2 regions of the Paenibacillus sp. Y951 genome follow, and region 2 is predicted to be linked to the other one. Evidence: predicted binding sites of a transcription regulator. Region 2 holds the regulator's gene; the other holds the start of a gene.
What was found. The regulator NrdR, encoded in region 2, represses ribonucleotide reductase genes. The targets are predictions, from matches to a motif close to AACACNATATATNGTGTT.
Positions count from the first base shown of each region.

Region 1: nrdD (anaerobic ribonucleoside-triphosphate reductase) is a predicted target of NrdR. The motif match lies at 5,036-5,053, and genes of this name have one in related genera.

Region 1 covers NZ_JBXCIY010000004.1:202,640-211,894, forward strand. The annotation lists gene AC1TPB_RS07730 (prolipoprotein diacylglyceryl transferase) at 1-60, opposite strand, end outside; gene AC1TPB_RS07735 (DUF4097 family beta strand repeat-containing protein) at 303-1,211, opposite strand; gene AC1TPB_RS07740 (HAAS signaling domain-containing protein) at 1,213-1,770, opposite strand; gene AC1TPB_RS07745 (PadR family transcriptional regulator) at 1,763-2,092, opposite strand; gene nrdG (anaerobic ribonucleoside-triphosphate reductase activating protein) at 2,338-2,865, opposite strand; gene nrdD (anaerobic ribonucleoside-triphosphate reductase) at 2,881-3,840, opposite strand; gene nrdD (anaerobic ribonucleoside-triphosphate reductase) at 3,761-4,945, opposite strand; gene AC1TPB_RS07765 (hypothetical protein) at 5,249-5,521, shown strand; gene AC1TPB_RS07770 (Rrf2 family transcriptional regulator) at 5,793-6,275, shown strand; gene AC1TPB_RS07775 (LLM class flavin-dependent oxidoreductase) at 6,309-7,301, shown strand; gene AC1TPB_RS07780 (S-Ena type endospore appendage) at 7,490-7,873, opposite strand; gene AC1TPB_RS07785 (winged helix-turn-helix transcriptional regulator) at 8,093-8,431, shown strand; gene hxlA (3-hexulose-6-phosphate synthase) at 8,556-9,188, shown strand; gene hxlB (6-phospho-3-hexuloisomerase) at 9,197-9,255, shown strand, end outside.
Region 2 covers NZ_JBXCIY010000001.1:84,225-93,479, forward strand. The annotation lists gene mutM (DNA-formamidopyrimidine glycosylase) at 1-317, shown strand, start outside; gene AC1TPB_RS00405 (hypothetical protein) at 462-644, shown strand; gene AC1TPB_RS00410 (MntP/YtaF family protein) at 736-1,458, shown strand; gene coaE (dephospho-CoA kinase) at 1,804-2,400, shown strand; gene AC1TPB_RS00420 (lytic transglycosylase domain-containing protein) at 2,397-2,966, shown strand; gene AC1TPB_RS00425 (alpha/beta-type small acid-soluble spore protein) at 3,133-3,348, opposite strand; gene nrdR (transcriptional regulator NrdR) at 3,444-3,923, shown strand; gene infC (translation initiation factor IF-3) at 4,020-4,496, opposite strand; gene AC1TPB_RS00440 (Crp/Fnr family transcriptional regulator) at 4,518-5,240, opposite strand; gene AC1TPB_RS00445 (2-hydroxyacid dehydrogenase) at 5,641-6,612, shown strand; gene murI (glutamate racemase) at 6,771-7,550, shown strand; gene AC1TPB_RS00455 (cation:proton antiporter) at 7,589-8,740, shown strand; gene AC1TPB_RS00460 (ROK family protein) at 8,992-9,255, shown strand, end outside.

The sequences.
Region 1 (9,255 bases), on a different contig from region 2:
GAATACAGTATGTGGATGCAATGTAATGAATCCAAGATTAATCCATACAGGGAAAGTCATTGATGCCTCCTAAAACTTTTCAATTTGCTTCTCGATATGCTTTCCTGTAATTGAAAAGTACATCGGAAGCATAAACCTTTTGGAATGAGTTTAACGATATATTAACTATTCTGTTACCGTACGTAAATCCCTTCCAATTGTTAAATAAGAAAAAATAGGTGTGCCTCTCCAAGTTGCTTGGAATAGACACACCTACAGTTTTAGTTCAAAGAATCTATCTCTTGAGCTAGAAACGAATTAGATTACTTGACTTTAATATTGCCTGACTTTGTATTAATTTTGATCATATCTGATGAAGTTCCGATAGAAACTGGTGCTTTAATAGTTCCTGAATTAGAACGTAGTTCATAAAACCCACTAAACCCTTCAGCAACGGTAAAGTTTACATTCCCTGAGGAAGCATTAACATCAGCGCCATGTACTGTAGATTGTGAAATAGTTATATTACCAGAGCTACTTTCTGCAGTAACTTGACCGGAAACATTAGTAAGTTTCATATTACCTGAGTTAACAGATGCTTGCAGATTACCAGTTATATTATCGGCAATCAGATTACCAGATTTCGTTGTTAGCGATATAGTTTCCGCCTGTAGATCTTCGGCCTTAAGATTACCAGAATTCGTAGTTACCGTTGCTTGCTTTGCTTGTATTCCTGTAACGTTAACATTACCCGACTTGGTCGTTATCGTTGCCTGTTGTGCTAGTACGTGTTCAGCGTTAAGATTCCCGGAGTTCGCATCGATATATACCGTTTCTAGAACATGATCCTTAGGCAAACTTACAGTGATGTGGATTTTTTCACTCTCAAAACTAAAATTCAAAGAGAAAAACTGTAGTTTGAACTTAGTCGTTAGATCGAGCTCGTATTTGCTATTCACAATGGAAGCCTTATTAATTTGCTCAATAGTCTCCTGATTGGTCTTTCCTTCAACTAAAATGGAACCTGTATCACTGTCACTATTGACGAATGTCACTTTCACATTATTAGATGTACCAACAACGGTAAAGTGATTTAATGTTTGTGAATCGAATGTCCATGTCTTCTCAACGCTTTTTAAATTTCCGTTCCCCAATTGGAACTTATTAAACGATAAACCTGTGATACCAATGACAATAAGAATGATGGCGGTAAGAATCCAACGTTTTCTCATATTATTTCCCTCCTTTAATAACGCGAACATTCCAATGATAGTAAGACTTCGTAACCTTCAGAAGCATTGTACCTAGATATTTACATGCGATACCGAATAAGATCCCTATCCCAGAAATCGCAATGGTAGCAAAAAGTTTACCAAGAATGAATTCGCCATTGATTATAAAATCGACCAATACTAAAAGCGGTGCAACAATCATAGCAGCAGCACTTACAAGTAAACTAAGCCAAACAGCCCATATTGACAGACCAATCGGAACGACTGCCAGTATAAAGTTGAGGGAGAACAGTCCGATAACCGCAAAGATCGTTCTCGTCATTGAATCCGATTCTGACTTCTTCATTAGATGAGGAGAATCACTTTTATATTCCTCCAGCGCTTCTCGTGCTAGCTCAAATGGGTTACCAAGCTCAAGTGAAATTTCTTCTTCGGATTTACCTGTTTGTTCTCCGAATGCGTAATGCGTTTCGTAATCTTCTAATAGCTCCTTCTGATCCTTGCCAGGCATAGACTTAAGTTCCTTACGAAGAATTGTAAGAAATTGATCTTTATTCATGTGTAACGCCCTCCTCCAATAAACTAGAAACATCCTTCACAAATTGATTCCATTCCTTCAGCATTTCCTGCATATATTGCTCCCCATTAGCTGTGAGCTTATAGTATTTCCTAGGTGGCCCTTCATTCGATTCCTGTAAATACGTTGTACAGTGTCCCTCGGTAACTAATCTTCTTAGCAAAGGATAGAGTGCTCCTTCCGCAACCTGCACATAATTAGAAACCTGTTGAACTAATTCAAAGCCATAGCGTTCTTTTCTATGGATAAGCACTAATACACAAAGCTCTAATACACCTTTTTTGAACTGCACATTAATGTTCAATTCCTTCCACCACCGATCAATTATTAATTTTAGAATTGGTATATCATATGAATCAGTACTGCTTATTGTTCACTACTCAATTATGATTATAACTGGAGCTACTGAATAATGCAAGGTACTGTTGTAAATATTATGCTATTTATTTATTTAAGTATACCCGTAAGTTTTTCAATCCGATAAAAACACACAAAAAACCGCCATAATGTATAAGCCATCATGACGGTTTCAATTAATAGTGAATGTTCTCACACTATAGCTGCAAACTCTTCGTGTATTACTATAGTATCATTGTCTAATGATGCTTGTACGTCTATGATCCTCTGATTCGAAGAGCCTCTATACCTAAGTGTACTCGACTTCATATGCTCCATAAATCGACCGTCAACTAAGATATCCACCCACTGTAATAGCTCAAGTTGGTATTGTCGCTGAGGATTAGAGGGGGCATGCAGTTGCCCCCATGTAAAGCCTGTATATGTCCAAACATCAAGTCCTAATTGCTTGGCTGCTTGAGCAATCGGTAGTAAAGCCTCCGCTTGCAGAAAAGGTTCTCCACCTGATAAAGTAAGTCCTTTTTGGAGCTTTGTGTTTTTCATTTGATTAATAATATCGCCGCTATCGACTTCATAGCCACCGGCGAGATCATGTGTATAGGGGTTATGACATCCTTTGCAATGATGTTTACAGCCTTGTGTCCATAACACCATTCTGAGGCCTGGTCCATCGACAATACTGTCTACAGTAAGTGGTGCTGCTATTGTTAGCTTCATCATTATTACCACATTTCGTTAGTTATGTTTAACTCGATCATGAACTTCTGATTTCTTAGCATTATTGAATCGATCTAATGTTCCTACCAGATAGCCGGTAATTCTTCTAATTCGTTCAAACTTTATAGTGTCTTCCTCTTCATTTCTACCAAAATGAGGACAAATATTCCCTATAATAACTCCAGAATATCCACAAGAAGGATCACGATCTATCGGGTGATTGATGCTTCCATAGCCGATACCAGCTTCTTTCATTGATCTAATTATCGTTTCGAATGCTTCAATATTATGAGCTGGGTCACCATCTAGTTCAACATATGTAATATGCCCTGCATTCGTTAGTTCGTGATAAGGTGCTTCTTTGGCAATTTTATCGTAAGCCGCTAATGGATAATAGACAGGAATATGGAATGAGTTCGTATAATAATCGCGATCAGTAACACCGATAATAGTACCGTATTGCTGACGATCTATTGCTGTAAATCTGCCCGAAAGCCCCTCAGCTGGAGTCGCAATTAATGAAAAATTAAGTTGATATTGGTTTACTGCTTCGTCCATCCGATGTCGCATATGTGTAATAATACGAAGACCGAGTTGCTCTGCCTCTTCACTCTCCCCATGATGTTGACCTACTAACGCTGTTAGGCATTCGGCTAATCCAATAAATCCAACCGTTAAAGTACCCTCCTTAATAACATCTACGATCGTATCATTCCACTCTAAATTTTCAGAGCCTTTCCATACATGTTGGCCCATTAGAAAAGGGAAGTTCTTCACACGTTTATTACCTTGTAGCTTCATCCGATCCAATAATTGTTCGATGACCAGCTTAATCTGTTGATCTAATGCTTCAAAAAATTGCTGCAGCATCGGTTCAGAGTGAGAAATAATACCATGCTTAATTCCGAGTCGGGGGGAGATTGATTGTAGTGAAGGATAGATTGCCTCTTCCGCTAACAATTTCCTCTCCGTATACATTACCTAGCACTCTTGTTCTACAACCCATATAAGTTGCTTCCGTTTCTGGTCTCCCTGCAACATAATGTTTAGCATTGAACGGAGCATCGAGAAAGCTGAAGTTAGGAAATAAGCGCTTCGCCGACACGCGACAACTCAGCTGAAATAGGTCATAGTTGGGATCGCCGGCATTATAGTTAATTCCTTCTTTTACTTTGAAAATGAGAATTGGAAATATTGCTGTTTCACCGTTTCCTAAACCTTGTTCAACAGAAAGCAGGAGATTTTCAGATACCATTCTGCCTTCCGCTGATATATCTGTACCAAAGTTAATGCTGGAGAAGGGAACTTGAGCCCCGGCACGAGAATGCATCGTATTGAGATTATGAATAAAAGCTTCCATCGCTTGATACGTTTTACGATTTGTTTCACGATAAGCTTCCTTGTAAGCGAATTGTTGAATTTTGTTCGCAGTCGATTCATTTATGGAATACAGATGAGTAAGTTGTTTCAGCTCGTATACTTTATATTGCGTAATCATATCAATTTGCAGAGTATGTTTACTTTCTGACTCCATCTTGTGACTCCAATTGTTCATCTGTAATAACTGTTCATCTTCAAGCTCAAGGAGAAGCTGTAATCCTTGTCGCATATAATTAGCGTAGCTTTTCTTAAATGTTTTCCTAATACCATCAGATAGTCCATAGTCGAAAAATGGAATGCTTTGTCCACCATGCTGATCATTTTGATTACTTTGAATAGCGATTGCAGCTAATGCTGCATAACTTATAATGTCGTTGGGTTCACGTAAAAATCCATGACCCGTGGAAAAACCATTTGCAAATAACTTCTGTAAATCAATCTGACAACAAGTTAATGTACCCATATTCATAAAATCCATATCATGAATATGAATATCGCCATGATCGTGGGCGAAAGTGTGATGCGGTTGTAACACATTAGTTTTACAAAAATGTTTGGATACGACACTACCATATTGAAGCATAGTTCCCATTGCAGTGTTTCCATCAATATTGGCATTTTCTCGCTTACTGTCTGTTGTTTCTGCATCGGAAAAAGTAATTTCCGAAATGATATTCATTAATTTGCTATCGGTATTGATCAAGTGATGACCTCCCATATGGTACAAGCAGCTCGTAAACCTTCTTCATTACAGTAAATTAGAGTAAACGAGTATAATCATTAACAATAAATAAACACTATATGTAGTTGTCATAACGATGTATACATACTATATGTATTATATCTTATAAATTTTGAAAGTTGAGTCCAATTAGACTAGAATATTGATGATTCGATAATTTGACACATGAAGGGCGAGAAAGTCGTCAGTTGTAGAGAAATGTTCAAACATTTCATATAAATAAGTAAAGTATGTGAACATCGATTAAGGAGAGGGTGAAAGAAGATGGAACAACCGATGATGGTCGCTAGAAATGGTGTTATTACTAGTATTAGAAAGATCGGTAAGTACAAGTCGATCCAAATAGATGGAATAGGAGTAAATGGTGTTGTTCTCAATGTTGATGAGAACACAATCATTCTTAACAAGGAAGGTAAAGTGATCGGGTTAGATGATCTTGCAATCGGAATGGTTATTCATGTTCAACATAGTTTAGCAATGACGATGAGCTTACCACCTCAAACTTATGCGTACAGCATCACTGTGCAATCGTCATAATGCTAAGTGTGTAGAACTACCGTGCAAATTTCATAATACTAAGCGGGCAGCCAATCACTGTCCGCTTTTTTATGGGGCACGAAATGATTGAAGCATCGTACTGTTAACGATGCAAACTTAGAAATTGACTGTCATAATCTGATAGATTGTATCGACAGTCAATTAAGGATATACTAAAGCGGACAATGAGTATCCGCTTTAGTTGTGAATATAGATTTCGAATATAAAATTATTATAAATAACTGATTGAATATATGAGGTGATTGATACTATGCAGATGAAAACGGGAGTGGAACAAGCGGTGTACGCTACGTTTATGCTCAGTTTTTTACCGGATAAGGCAGTCTTACCAGGAGAAGTCATTAGTCAACGAATAGGTGCTTCACCAACTTATTTTCAGAAATTGTTACGGAAATTAGTAAGTGCGGATCTAATCACTTCTGTTGCAGGCGTTAAAGGTGGATTTAAATTGCAACGTAAGTCAGAAGATATTACGGTCTATGATATTTATATGGCGATCGAAGGAAAGCAATCATTATATTCTTCTAACGGTATTATTCAAGATATGTTACATATCTCACCGTCGACGCAATGTTGTTTGCTATCTGATCTAATGGAAGAAGCTGAAAGTGCATGGATAACCGTATTGAAAAAAGAAACGATAGCCTCATTGGTTGAGAAATTTCAGACAGCAACGTATCAGCAAGAAATTGAATCATTTCATCGTTGGTTAGAAGCGAAAATCGTTTATTGAACATAGATGTTGGTATAGAGAGGGAGAATAAGTATGAAGTTAAGTGTGTTAGATCAAGCTCCGGTCACAAAAGGTAATTCGGCACTAGATGCACTTATGAAGGCAGAGCAATTGGCAGTTGTAGCGGAAGCATTAGGTTATGAGCGTATGTGGATGGCTGAGCATCATAATGCGAATGGATTTGCAAGTTCTGCGCCAGAAATCATCGTTGCTCATATTGCAGCGAAAACGAAGAAGATTCGAGTTGGTACGGGTGGAACTATGATTATGCATTATTCACCGTATAAGATGGCAGAAGTATTCAAAACATTAAGTGCACTTGCTCCAGGGCGAATTGATTTTGGTGCAGGTCGTGCTCCAGGTGGCGATAATGCAGCGATCATTGCATTAGCAGAAGGTCGGCAACCAGATTTGCATCATTTATATGAAAAGCTAGATAATACATTGAAATTTATGAATGACGAAGCACCAGTATCATCTATTTACAATAAGATGCTTGCAATGCCAGCTCATGTTCCTCTTCCAGAAGCTTGGTTATTAGGCTCCAGTGGAAATAGTGCTGTACAAGCAGGTCGCAAAGGATTAGGTTACTCCTATGCACAATTTTTTAATGGATTTATGGAGAAAGAAATATTTGAGGCTTACCGTCAAAACTTTGTGCCATCTGTTTATATGGAAAAGCCAGAAATTATCGTTTCATACGCAGTAATGACTGCAGAGACGAAAGAAGAAGCAGAATTTCAAGCAAAGCCTTTTGATATCTCTCGTATGCTTATGATGAGAGGGCAGATCGTGGAACGTATGACACCTGAAGAGGCGCAAGATTATCCACTTTCTGAAATGGACCGTATGTTTATTAAAGATAATCGTAAAATGCATTTCGTAGGTACGCCCCAAGAAGTAGCAGATAAGTTACTTCAAGAGCAACAAACGTATGGATTTGATGAAGCGATGATTTGTACGATTCCACATTCTCAAGAGGTTCGACTGAATGTATATCGATTGTTAGCACAACAATTAATGTAAGTTCACGTTCAAGAGTTAGCTGCAAGGATAAAGCTGATTATCCGCAGACTACTCTATTGAAGTATTATATTGAGGTAAAACGGAAAGGGTTGGAAAAGTGAGAGTAAAAACTCACTTCTCCAACCCTTTTACTAAAAAAGTATAGCAATCTACGAAATACTACATAGATTTACCGATTGCTGAAAAATCTACACTACTGGAATATACGAAACTTGATATTTAAATGTTCCAAAGTATGGTTCGGTAGGAGAAAAACCAGTTAATGCAATTTCACGGATGTCATCATAAAGAAACGTAATGCTGTCGCCTGCTACAAGTGTAAATGTTCTACTTGGTCCACTGTTGAAGATTAAGTTAACATTGAAACCGATCGAGCCAATGTTTACAAAAGATGCAGCTAGCGTTGATACAAAACTAGAATCAACAGAATATACAACATTGTTATTCGTATTACTAGTGTCTGATACGGCAATAGTATTTTCGAAAGTTAAAATTACCGGTCTACGATGAATTGGTTTGGGGGGATATGGCGAAATACCGTTAAGATAAGGTCTAAGAGATTTACGAGTCATTCTATCATCACCTCTTTCCTTTTGACAGTTTTATAGTATGTTTTAATAGAGTAATTGCTTGGACAGGTTGATGGATTTTCGAAAATATCGTTATGCAGCTATATAATGGTATGATATATCTATAAGTGCAAGTTCAAAAATTGGACTTTATATTCGATGCCGATTAAGTGATCTCTCAATATAGAGGTCGAATGATGATGAAGTAAGGAGTCATGAAACTTGGGTGATCTACATTTTAAAGAGACAGTTGAATTAACGTTGAAGGTTATAGGCGGAAAGTGGAAGCCTGTTATTCTTTGTCATTTGACAGAAGGTACACATCGATTCGGTGAATTGAAGCGAGAAATGCCTCAAATCACTCAGAAGATGCTAACACAACAGCTACGTGAACTAGAAGAAGATTCTATTATAGAGCGTAAAGTATATGTACAAGCTCCACCGAAAGTAGAATACTCTTTAACGGAGTACGGTTTAACGGTGAAACAATTGCTGAATGTACTATCAGAGTGGGGAGATAAGCATCGTTCCAAGGGTACAGCTTCCCCAAAAAGTGAGTAAATATCTACTGGATAGTTACCAAATGGGTACTACGTTACATTAAAGTGCGTACTGTTCAAGCAGAACATTAAACTCTAGAATTGGTTTTGTAGCATAAACGAAACGATAGAGGAGCAGATCATATATGAAATTACAATTAGCGTTAGATCTTGTTGATATCCCAGGGGCAATTGAAGTTGTGAAGCAGGTAGAAGCTTATGTTGATGTTGTTGAGATTGGAACACCGATTATTATTAATGAAGGATTACATGCGGTAAAGGCTCTCAAAGAAGCATTTCCTAACTTAACCGTTCTTGCAGACTTGAAAATTATGGATGCAGGCGGCTATGAAGTTATGAAAGCATCTGAAGCAGGTGCTGATATCGTTACAATTCTTGGTGTTGCAGAAGATGCTAGCATTCAAGGTGCTGTTGCAGAAGCTCGCAAACAAGGGAAACAAATTTTGGTTGATATGATTGCGGTGAAAAACTTAGCGGAGCGTGCAGCGCAAGTAGATGCATTGGGCGTAGATTATATTTGTGTTCATACAGGCTATGATCTTCAAGCTGCTGGTCAAAATTCATTTGAAGATCTTCGTACGATTAAATCTGTTGTGAAAAATGCAAAAATTGCTGTAGCAGGTGGCATTAAGCTAGATACATTACCTGAAGTAATTGCAGCTGGGCCAGATCTTATTATTGTTGGTGGCGGCATTACAGGGCATGCAGATATTCAAGCGGCAGCTGCTCAAATGCAACAATTGATTCAACAAGGATAGTGGCTGATATGACGAATAACTATAATATTCATTCCATTATGGCCGAACTTCATGCAGCAGCTGATCA
Region 2 (9,255 bases):
TAGGTAATATATATGTGGATGAGGCGTTGTTCACTGCAGCGATTCATCCGGAACGTACCCCTGATACATTGTCAGTTCAAGAATGGAAAAAACTTCATCGTGCCATCGTAGATACATTAGCAAGAGCGGTAGAAGCGGGAGGCTCTTCCATCAAATCCTATGTCAATGGACAAGGTGAGATGGGCATGTTCCAGCATGAATTGCTTGTTTATGGCCGAAAAGGTGAGCATTGTCCCAAATGCGCTAGGCCAATTCATAAATATGTCGTCGGTGGTAGAGGCACTCATATTTGTACCCATTGTCAGAAGTTGAAATGATAATGATACATGCTCAAAATATATAAATGGAATTTTCGATGCCGACTAAACAACAGCGCATTACTATCTGATCCCAAGCATTGTAACAATACCCAGCAACGTGTACGGTATGAGTACACGAGCGGCAAATGCTCGAAACTTTAAATGAAAGTTCAAAAAGCAGGCGTTCAGAACCAAGAAGATGGAGTGCTACTTGAGAAAGGCGGAAGCGCAAATGTACTTTTGGGTACATGCGAACCGTACTTTCCAAGTTCACTTCATATTCGATGTCGAATACGCTACAAAGCCAATCATCGTTATCAACGTCTGCTTTTTGAACTACCTTAAAGGCACGCAATGTGTGCTCCCCGCATATGATACGTTACGCAAGTAGGCATCCGTCTACTTCGTTAGTATAGATGTGGGAAGGGGAACTATCATGTTGTTCGTTCATTTCGCCTCAATGGCTATACTAGCTATAGCTGTTAGCTTGGATAGCTTTGGCGTTGGAATTACGTACGGATTACGTAAAATAACAATTCCATTTTTATCGATTATTATTATTTCTTGTTTTTCTGGAGCAGTAATTGGTGTGTCTATGCAAGCAGGTACATGGCTAACTGCATATTTGTCACCTCGTCTAGCCAATGATGTTGGGGCAACTATTCTAGTCCTTATCGGCTTATGGGCGCTGTATCAATATTTTCAAAGTCTAAAGGATCAACGTTCAGAACAAGCACATAACGAAGATAAGCATAATGAGCTAGAAAGTGATCGATCAGAACATAATGTAATGAATGTTGTTTCATTGCAAACAACTGCGACCGTTTTTCGCGTAGAATTAAAGCGTCTTGGTCTTGTGATTCAAATATTACGTACTCCACAAACGGCGGATTTTGATTCATCAGGGACAATTTCATCCTCCGAAGCAATTATGCTTGGCATTGCGTTATCATTGGATGCATTAGGTGCCGGAATTGGGGCAGCTTTACTAGGTCTTCATCCCGTTGTAACACCGATCATTATTGCAATATGTAGTGCTTTATTTCTTATTGTTGGAACGAAAATAGGTACAAAGCTTGCACATATCCCAATCGTGAAATACTTCAGTGGCTTACCCGGCTTGCTATTAATAATATTAGGTATAAGTAAATTCTTTTAAATGGATATAACAAAAAGTGGCGTAAGCTTCCGAAGTACTTTTCGTTTACGAGGAAGTTTATCTAGCGGTTAACAAAAAGTTGTATATGCTTTCGAAGTACTTTTTGTTTGCAGAGGAGCTTTATCTAGCGGCTAACGAAAAGTTGTATATGCTTTCGAAGTACTTTTTGTTTGCAGAGGAGCATTACATGAAGTTAACAAAAAGTGGCGTAAGCTTCCGAAGTACTTTTCGTTTACGAGGAAGTTTATCTAGCGGTTAACAAAAAGTTGTATATGCTTCCGAAGTACTTTTCGTTTACGAGGAAGTTTATCTAGCGGTTAACAAAAAGTTGGAGGAGTGAGTGCATTGTTAATTGGTTTGACAGGCGGTATTGCAAGCGGGAAAAGTACAGTGAGTCGACTGCTTGTTAAGCATGGTGCCTTGCTTGTTGATGCAGATCAGGTTGCTCGTGATATTGTGGAGCCAGGGCAACCTGCCCTTAAGGAGATCTCCTCCTTTTTTGGACAAGCAGTATTACATGAGGACGGTAGTCTGAATAGAGCGGCGTTAGGGGCAATCGTTTTTTCAGATAAGGACAAGCTCGCGAAGCTAGAATCTATTACTCATCCAGCTATTCGCACGCGAATGTTGTCAATGATCAAGCATTACCAAGAAGAACAACCAAATGCAATTATAGTTGCAGATATTCCACTATTATATGAAACGAAACAGATTCATTTGTATGAAGCAATTGTTGTCGTATACGTACCTCGGGAGCTGCAAATTGAGCGTTTAGTTGCCAGAAATAATGTTACGCTAGATGTTGCGATTTCGAGAGTCGATATTCAGATGGATATTGAACAAAAAAGAGCGCAAGCTGATTATGTTATTGATAACTCTGGTTCATTGGAGCAGACAGAAAAGCAAGTTGTTGAACTTATTCAAAGGTTGGTAACTGTATGAAAAGAAAAAAATTTAGACGTCGTCTATTACTGTTAGTCGTAATTTGCTTTATTATTTTTTTGTTCGGAAAGTCAGATTGGATAATGCAAAAATTATATCCAGTAAAGTATAGTGATCTAATTGTAGAAAACTCAGAAAAGTATAAGGTTGACCCGCATCTCATCGCGGCTGTTATAAGAGTTGAATCAAATTTCCAAACAGGCCGAGAATCGTCAAAAGGCGCTGTGGGGTTAATGCAGTTAATGCCAACAACATCTAATTGGATCGTTGAACGTGCGAATCTTGAGCATATTTCTGCAGATAAATTATTACATGATCCGACAATGAATATTGAACTAGGAACATGGTACTTGAATCATTTACTGAATCAATTTGATGAAGAGAAGATTGTTGCTATTGCTGCATATAATGCAGGACCTGGTAATGTCTCGAAATGGATTGAACAAGGTACATGGTCAGGAGAATATGCAACCTCGGATGATATTCCATTTGGTGAGACAAGACGTTATGTGCAAAAAGTTGTTTATTATTATAATAAGTATAAGGAATTGTATCCGCAATTATAGTGGTCGGTATTTTATAATATGTGCTATACTATTATAGATCAAAAATAAATAAACATATAATATACATTTCGCACATGATAATTTCAGATGAGTAATAGCCTTGAAGCCGTTCTTCCGAAAGAGGAGAACAGCCCCAAAGCTTGAGTCCATTATACAAGGTATAATATTAACTTTGACCTGCTAAAGATTGTTCAGCGATCTGAACTAGACGACGAGTGATCGAACCACCAATAGATCCGGCTTCTCTCGTTGCCATGCTACCGTAGTAACCATCTTGCGGAATAGCGATACCTAACTCTTGTGCAACTTCAAATTTCATACGATCTAGAGCTGCCATTGCTTGAGGGACAAGTAATGTGTTGCTGCTGCGACTTTGTGCCATGTTATATTCACCTCCTCGCTGTTGGTAAATGTATTATGTGCGATAATTAATGTTTTATTACAAATTATTATTGGTAAAAGAAGGGAGGCTTCTATATGAAATGTCCATACTGTGATTACTCTGGTACTAAGGTGTTAGATTCTCGTCCAGCTAATGAAAATAAGTCAATCCGTCGTAGGCGTGAATGTGAACAATGTAGCAGGCGCTTCACAACTTTTGAAATGATTGAGGAAACGCCTTTGATTGTCATTAAGAAGGATGGCAGTCGCGAGGAATTTAGTCGTGACAAAATATTACGTGGTTTAATTCGTGCTTGTGAGAAGAGACCAGTACCGGCAGAGCGATTGGAAGTTATCGTTTCTGAGGTTGAGAAAGAACTAAGAACAACTGCACTGGCTGAAGTCGAAAGCAGTGATATCGGTTCGATCGTTATGACACAATTGTATCCTGTAGATGAGGTTGCCTATGTACGCTTTGCATCTGTCTATCGTCAATTTAAGGATATCGAAATGTTCATGAAGGAATTGAACGGTATTTTGTCTAATCCAAGTATTAGATCAGAAACGACGAAATAACGAATGAATACAAAAGGGTGTAAGCCAAGACGAAACCTATGAATAGGTCTAATCTGGCTTACACCCTTTATTAATTTTGAACATGCACTATTAGTTTTATTTCGGTAGAACAGTTACGGCAGCTTGTTTGCCACTTACGTGGATACCCGACTGTTTTGTACCATCAGATTTTAAAGTATCGAGCATTCGTTCAAGTAAAGCTTTGGCAGCAATTCCTTCTTTTCCTTGAATCTTCACAACTAATGCTACGGGATGACCTGAATGCAGGAAAGATATACATTGACGAATTTTTGTATCATAATCATGCTCCTCTATATGAGGAGTTAAACGGATTTCTTTAGCTTTTTTGGGAGTAGAAGCCGATTTTTCCGTGTTTTTCGTTTGCTTTGCCATTCCTTTAGCCATTAATAGGCATGGTGGAGGGCTTGAAAGTATATTTGTACACACTAGATCAGTTTTATGTTGTTTGGCTATTTCTAATGCTGCTTTCGTAGTCATCGTACCTAGAGATTCTCCGTTAAGCCCCGTAAGCTCCACCTCAGAAGCTTTTATCTTTTCATTCATTATCATCATTAATTTGAAACTCCTTTATTACTAAGAGATAGGTTGAGAAGGATAATACCAGCCTTCTATTTTTTGCTCCAAATGTTTCAATTGAAGTATGATTAGCTTCTTATTCTCGAAAATAATTAATTGTTGATCTTGCAAATCTATTAACACCTTTGAGACCGTTTCTCTTGCTGCTCCAACCGTATCGGCAAGTTGTTGATGCGTAATTTTAACAGTAAGTTTATAGGTATCGTCAGCATTTGGTCTGCCGAATTCTTTGCAAAGGTCGATTAAACGACGTATGATGCGATGCTGCACATTGAGAAAGGTCAAATCATGAATTTGTTGATTTGCTTTACGAAGACGTTCCATCGTGTAGTTTAATAGTAAAAATGAAACGTTACGTTCCTTTTCGACAAGCTGCTGAAAATCTGCTCGATGCAGTGCATAGGCTTTGACTGTCGTCATCGCTTCAGCTGTAGCAGAACGTAATAGACCCGGTTGCATAAGTGCCATTTCACCAAAATATTCACCTTTATCTAAGTAAGCTAACGTAATTCGTTTCGCCTTATTAGAAGTATAAATAGAAACCATACCTATACGAATAAAGAAGATCTGATTGCCTTCATCGCCTTCATGAAAAATAACATTACCTTTCGAGAAACTTACTTCTTTCATATATGGAGTCAGCTGATCTAATAACTGTTGATCAATATCTTGAAAGAATGGTATGGATTCGCGTAATTTAATTGTATCTATCTTTTTCAAAAACAAGCATCCTTTCATCTACTAATCAATAATTTTGTAATGTGAGTTACAGAATCAAAGGTTTGGATTTGTTATTCTATATTTGGGAGAAGGGAATAAATAAGTTAGGAGGAGCAAAAATATAGACTACTTTAATGATAGCTGTAATACTTGCTATTATCAATCCATTAACGTGAAAAATATGGTACTTATGTAGAAGAGTTCTTTTTGCTGTTGGGAGGCTGCAAAAAGAACTCTTTTCGTTGTATTCATTTTCAAGTTGCAGTACGATATGAGTAACGCTATTTTGTATGTATGAAATGCTGCAATAGTAAAGCTAGCTTATTTTATCGCAAATAGGACGCATCCACTAATAAGTGGATTATCGTATAGGTAACTACAATGGAAAGAGGGTAAAATAATGAAGCCATTAGTATTTGTAGACCGGAGATTACCACTTGAAGTGCTGCAATATATTGAGGAGCATTGTACCGTCAAAACATGGGGCAAGGATGAGGAACGTAATCCCGAGCAACTAAGTCATTATTTACAAGATGTTGTTGGGTTTTTCAATAGCAGTTCTGTACCAATCGATAGTAAGCTATTAGATTGTGCACCAAATCTAAAAGTAGTAAGTACGATGAGTGTTGGCTACAATCATTTTGATCTGGATGCGATGAAGCGACGCAATATTATCGGGACACATACACCATATGTTCTCGACGATACAGTTGCTGATCTAGTGATTGGCTTAATGCTTTCAACAGCACGCAGAATCGCAGAATTAGATACATATATTAAAGCAGGGAATTGGAAGGGAAATGAAGGAAAAAAGCTTTTTGGGGTCGATGTTCATCATCAAAAGTTAGGTATTATTGGAATGGGACGTATCGGAGAAGTTATTGCTAAGCGAGCAGCGCTCGGCTTTGATATGGACGTTATGTATTATAATCGCTCTCGGAAGCCTGAGGTGGAAGCACAATATGGCGTGACCTATGTTTCGATGCAACATCTATTAGAGCAATCTGATTTTGTCGTCCTTATGTTGCCATTAACTGCTGAAAGTCGTAACATAATTGGTCAGGAACAATTTGCAAGCATGAAAAACGATGCTATCTTTATTAATACTTCCCGTGGAGGAACGGTCGTTGAGCAGCATTTGATCGAGGCGCTGCAGCAAGGAATCATTGGAGGTGCTGGCTTAGATGTATTTGAGCAGGAACCATTGCCAAGTGATCATCCGTTTTTGACATTATCCAATGTTGTTCTAACTCCACATATCGGTTCTGCAACAGAGGCAACACGCTATAATATGGCAAAGATTGCTGCGCAAAACTTAGTTCATGCGTTACAGGGTAACGATAAAGCATATGTTGTTAAGGAACTATTATAAAGGTCGTTCAAAAAACGGATTTTGATAACGATGACTATACTAATGTAGTATAATTTATAATATTTTGTAGACGACGTTATTGTTCTATCGTGTGAACAGTATTATGATAATAAAGTGAATAATTCATATATGATTTTGAGTGCAAGGGAACGATTATAATGACAATAGGTATTTTTGATTCAGGAATGGGCGGATTAACTGTATTATCTGAGGCAATTCGACGCATACCAATGGAAGATTATTATTTTGTAGCAGATACTTTGCATGTACCTTACGGGACTAAAACCAAAGAAGAAGTGCATAGTTATATTCTTGATACCGTTCATGATATGATGAAGCATGATATAGACGCACTTGTTATTGCTTGTAATACCGCTACAAGTATCGCTGTAGAGGATCTACGCGAACAATATCCTAATTTACCTATTATCGGTATGGAGCCAGCAGTAAAGCCAGCAGTAGAGATGAATCGCTCGACGGGAAGAAGAGTGTTAGTATTTGCTACTCCGCTTACACTGTCTTTACCGAAATATTATGCGCTTGTCTCGCGTGTAGACGATTCCGGTATTGTTGACTCTTTGCCGATGGAGATGCTTGTTCCTTTTTGCGAAAGTATGAAGTATGATACGGATGAAGTGAAACAGTATTTTGTAGATCAATTAGCTCCATTTGATCTAGAAGATTATGGAATCATCGTGTTAGGCTGCACTCATTATCCTTACTTTAAGCCAATACTACGAGAAATATTACCAACACATATTGATATTGTCGATGGGAGTACAGGAACTGTACGTCGCCTTGCTGCACTGTTACATCGATATGGTATGGCTAGAGGTAAAGGTAGCGGACAAGTCGTATTCGATAACACGAGTGGAGACTCATTATACAATGAACGGATGAAGGAAGCTCTGAGCTATTTGCAACGAAATCAGCTTTGATAAGTATTACAACAGGTGTTGCATAAGGGAGGATTCCAATGGAATTTATTTTTACAATCGTTATTATTTTACTTGCAACGAAAATTGCAGGTCATATTTCAGTTAAGCTTGGTCAGCCCGCTGTATTAGGGAAGTTGATTATCGGTATTGTACTCGGACCTGCAGTGCTTGGCTGGGTGCAAAGTGACGAGCTGGTTACTACGTTTGCTAATATCGGCGTTTTATTACTTATGTTCATTGCAGGACTTGAAACAGATATTGAGCAGATGAAACAGACATGGAAATCGGCATTAGCTGTCGCGATCGGTGGTATTATTCTGCCATTTATCGGAGGGTACAGTGTCGGGATTTCCTTTGGATTTAGCAGCAATCATTCGTTATTTTTTGCAACGCTATTTTGCGCCACATCGGTAAGTATTTCTGTACAAGTGTTGAAGGAATTAGATCAACTGAATTCAAGAGAAGGCGCTACAATTCTAGGAGCAGCTGTTATTGATGATGTACTCGTAGTTATTTTATTAGCGTTTATGATGAGCTTTACTGGTGCTGATGAAGGTAGTTCAATCGGCATGCTCGTACTCAATAAAGTAATATTCTTCGTTATTATCATAATAGCAAGTATATTTATTGTACCATTAGTAATGAAATGGCTTGGAAAATTAAAGGTAACAGAGCCCGTTGTTTCGGTAGCTATTGTACTTTGCTTTGGCTTTGCTTACTTTGCAGAATATATGCATATGGCTGGAATTATTGGCGCGTTTGCTGCAGGTATTGCTGTCGGACAAACTCCATTTAGAAAAACGGTTGAGCATAAAATTGAGCCGATCGCGTACACACTATTCGTTCCAGTATTTTTTGTGAGCATTGGACTTGATGTATCATTCAAAGGAATTAGTCATCAAATTGGATTTTTAATCGTAATAACAATGATGGCTATTGTGACTAAGCTTATTGGTTGTTGGGTAGGAGCTAGACTAACTGGATTCAAGTCTAAGCCAGCACTTATTATTGGAGCAGGTATGGTGTCACGAGGGGAGGTTGCTTTAATAATTGCAGCAACCGGACTGTCAGCCGAGTTATTAGATCCTGAATATTTCACTTCGATCGTTATTATGGTTATTATAACGACTGTAGTGACGCCACCTTTATTGAAGCTTTTGTTTACTCAGCGTGAGAAGCAAACGGCTTAATAACGAATGAAATAATATGACAACAATATGGACTCGGTAATGAACGAAAACGTTCTTTATCGAGTTTTTATTATGGCGAAGAAGGATAGAAGATAGTATACAAAATCCATTAACTATTCTATCATTAATTGTAGAGAGAATAGTTAATGGATTTTTTGCTTACAGTAGCATGAATGATGCTTCCGAAGCAACTTTTCGTTGTACGAGAAGTGGTTTTGAAAGTTAACGAAAAGTTTTAGGAGGTTTTTTTGTTGAGAATTGGAGCGATTGAAGCTGGTGGAACTAAAATTATTTGTGGTATCGGCAATGATCATGGGCATATTGAACGTAAAATAAGCTTTCCAACGGAAACGCCAACTGTAGCAATGAAGAAAATAAATGATTTTTTTGCAAATGAACAGTTGGATGCGTTAGGTGTAGGTACATTCGGTCCGATTGACGTGAACAAATCTAGTGATACATATGGTTATATTACAACCACTCCTAAGCCTGGGTGGGGTAATTTTAATATAATA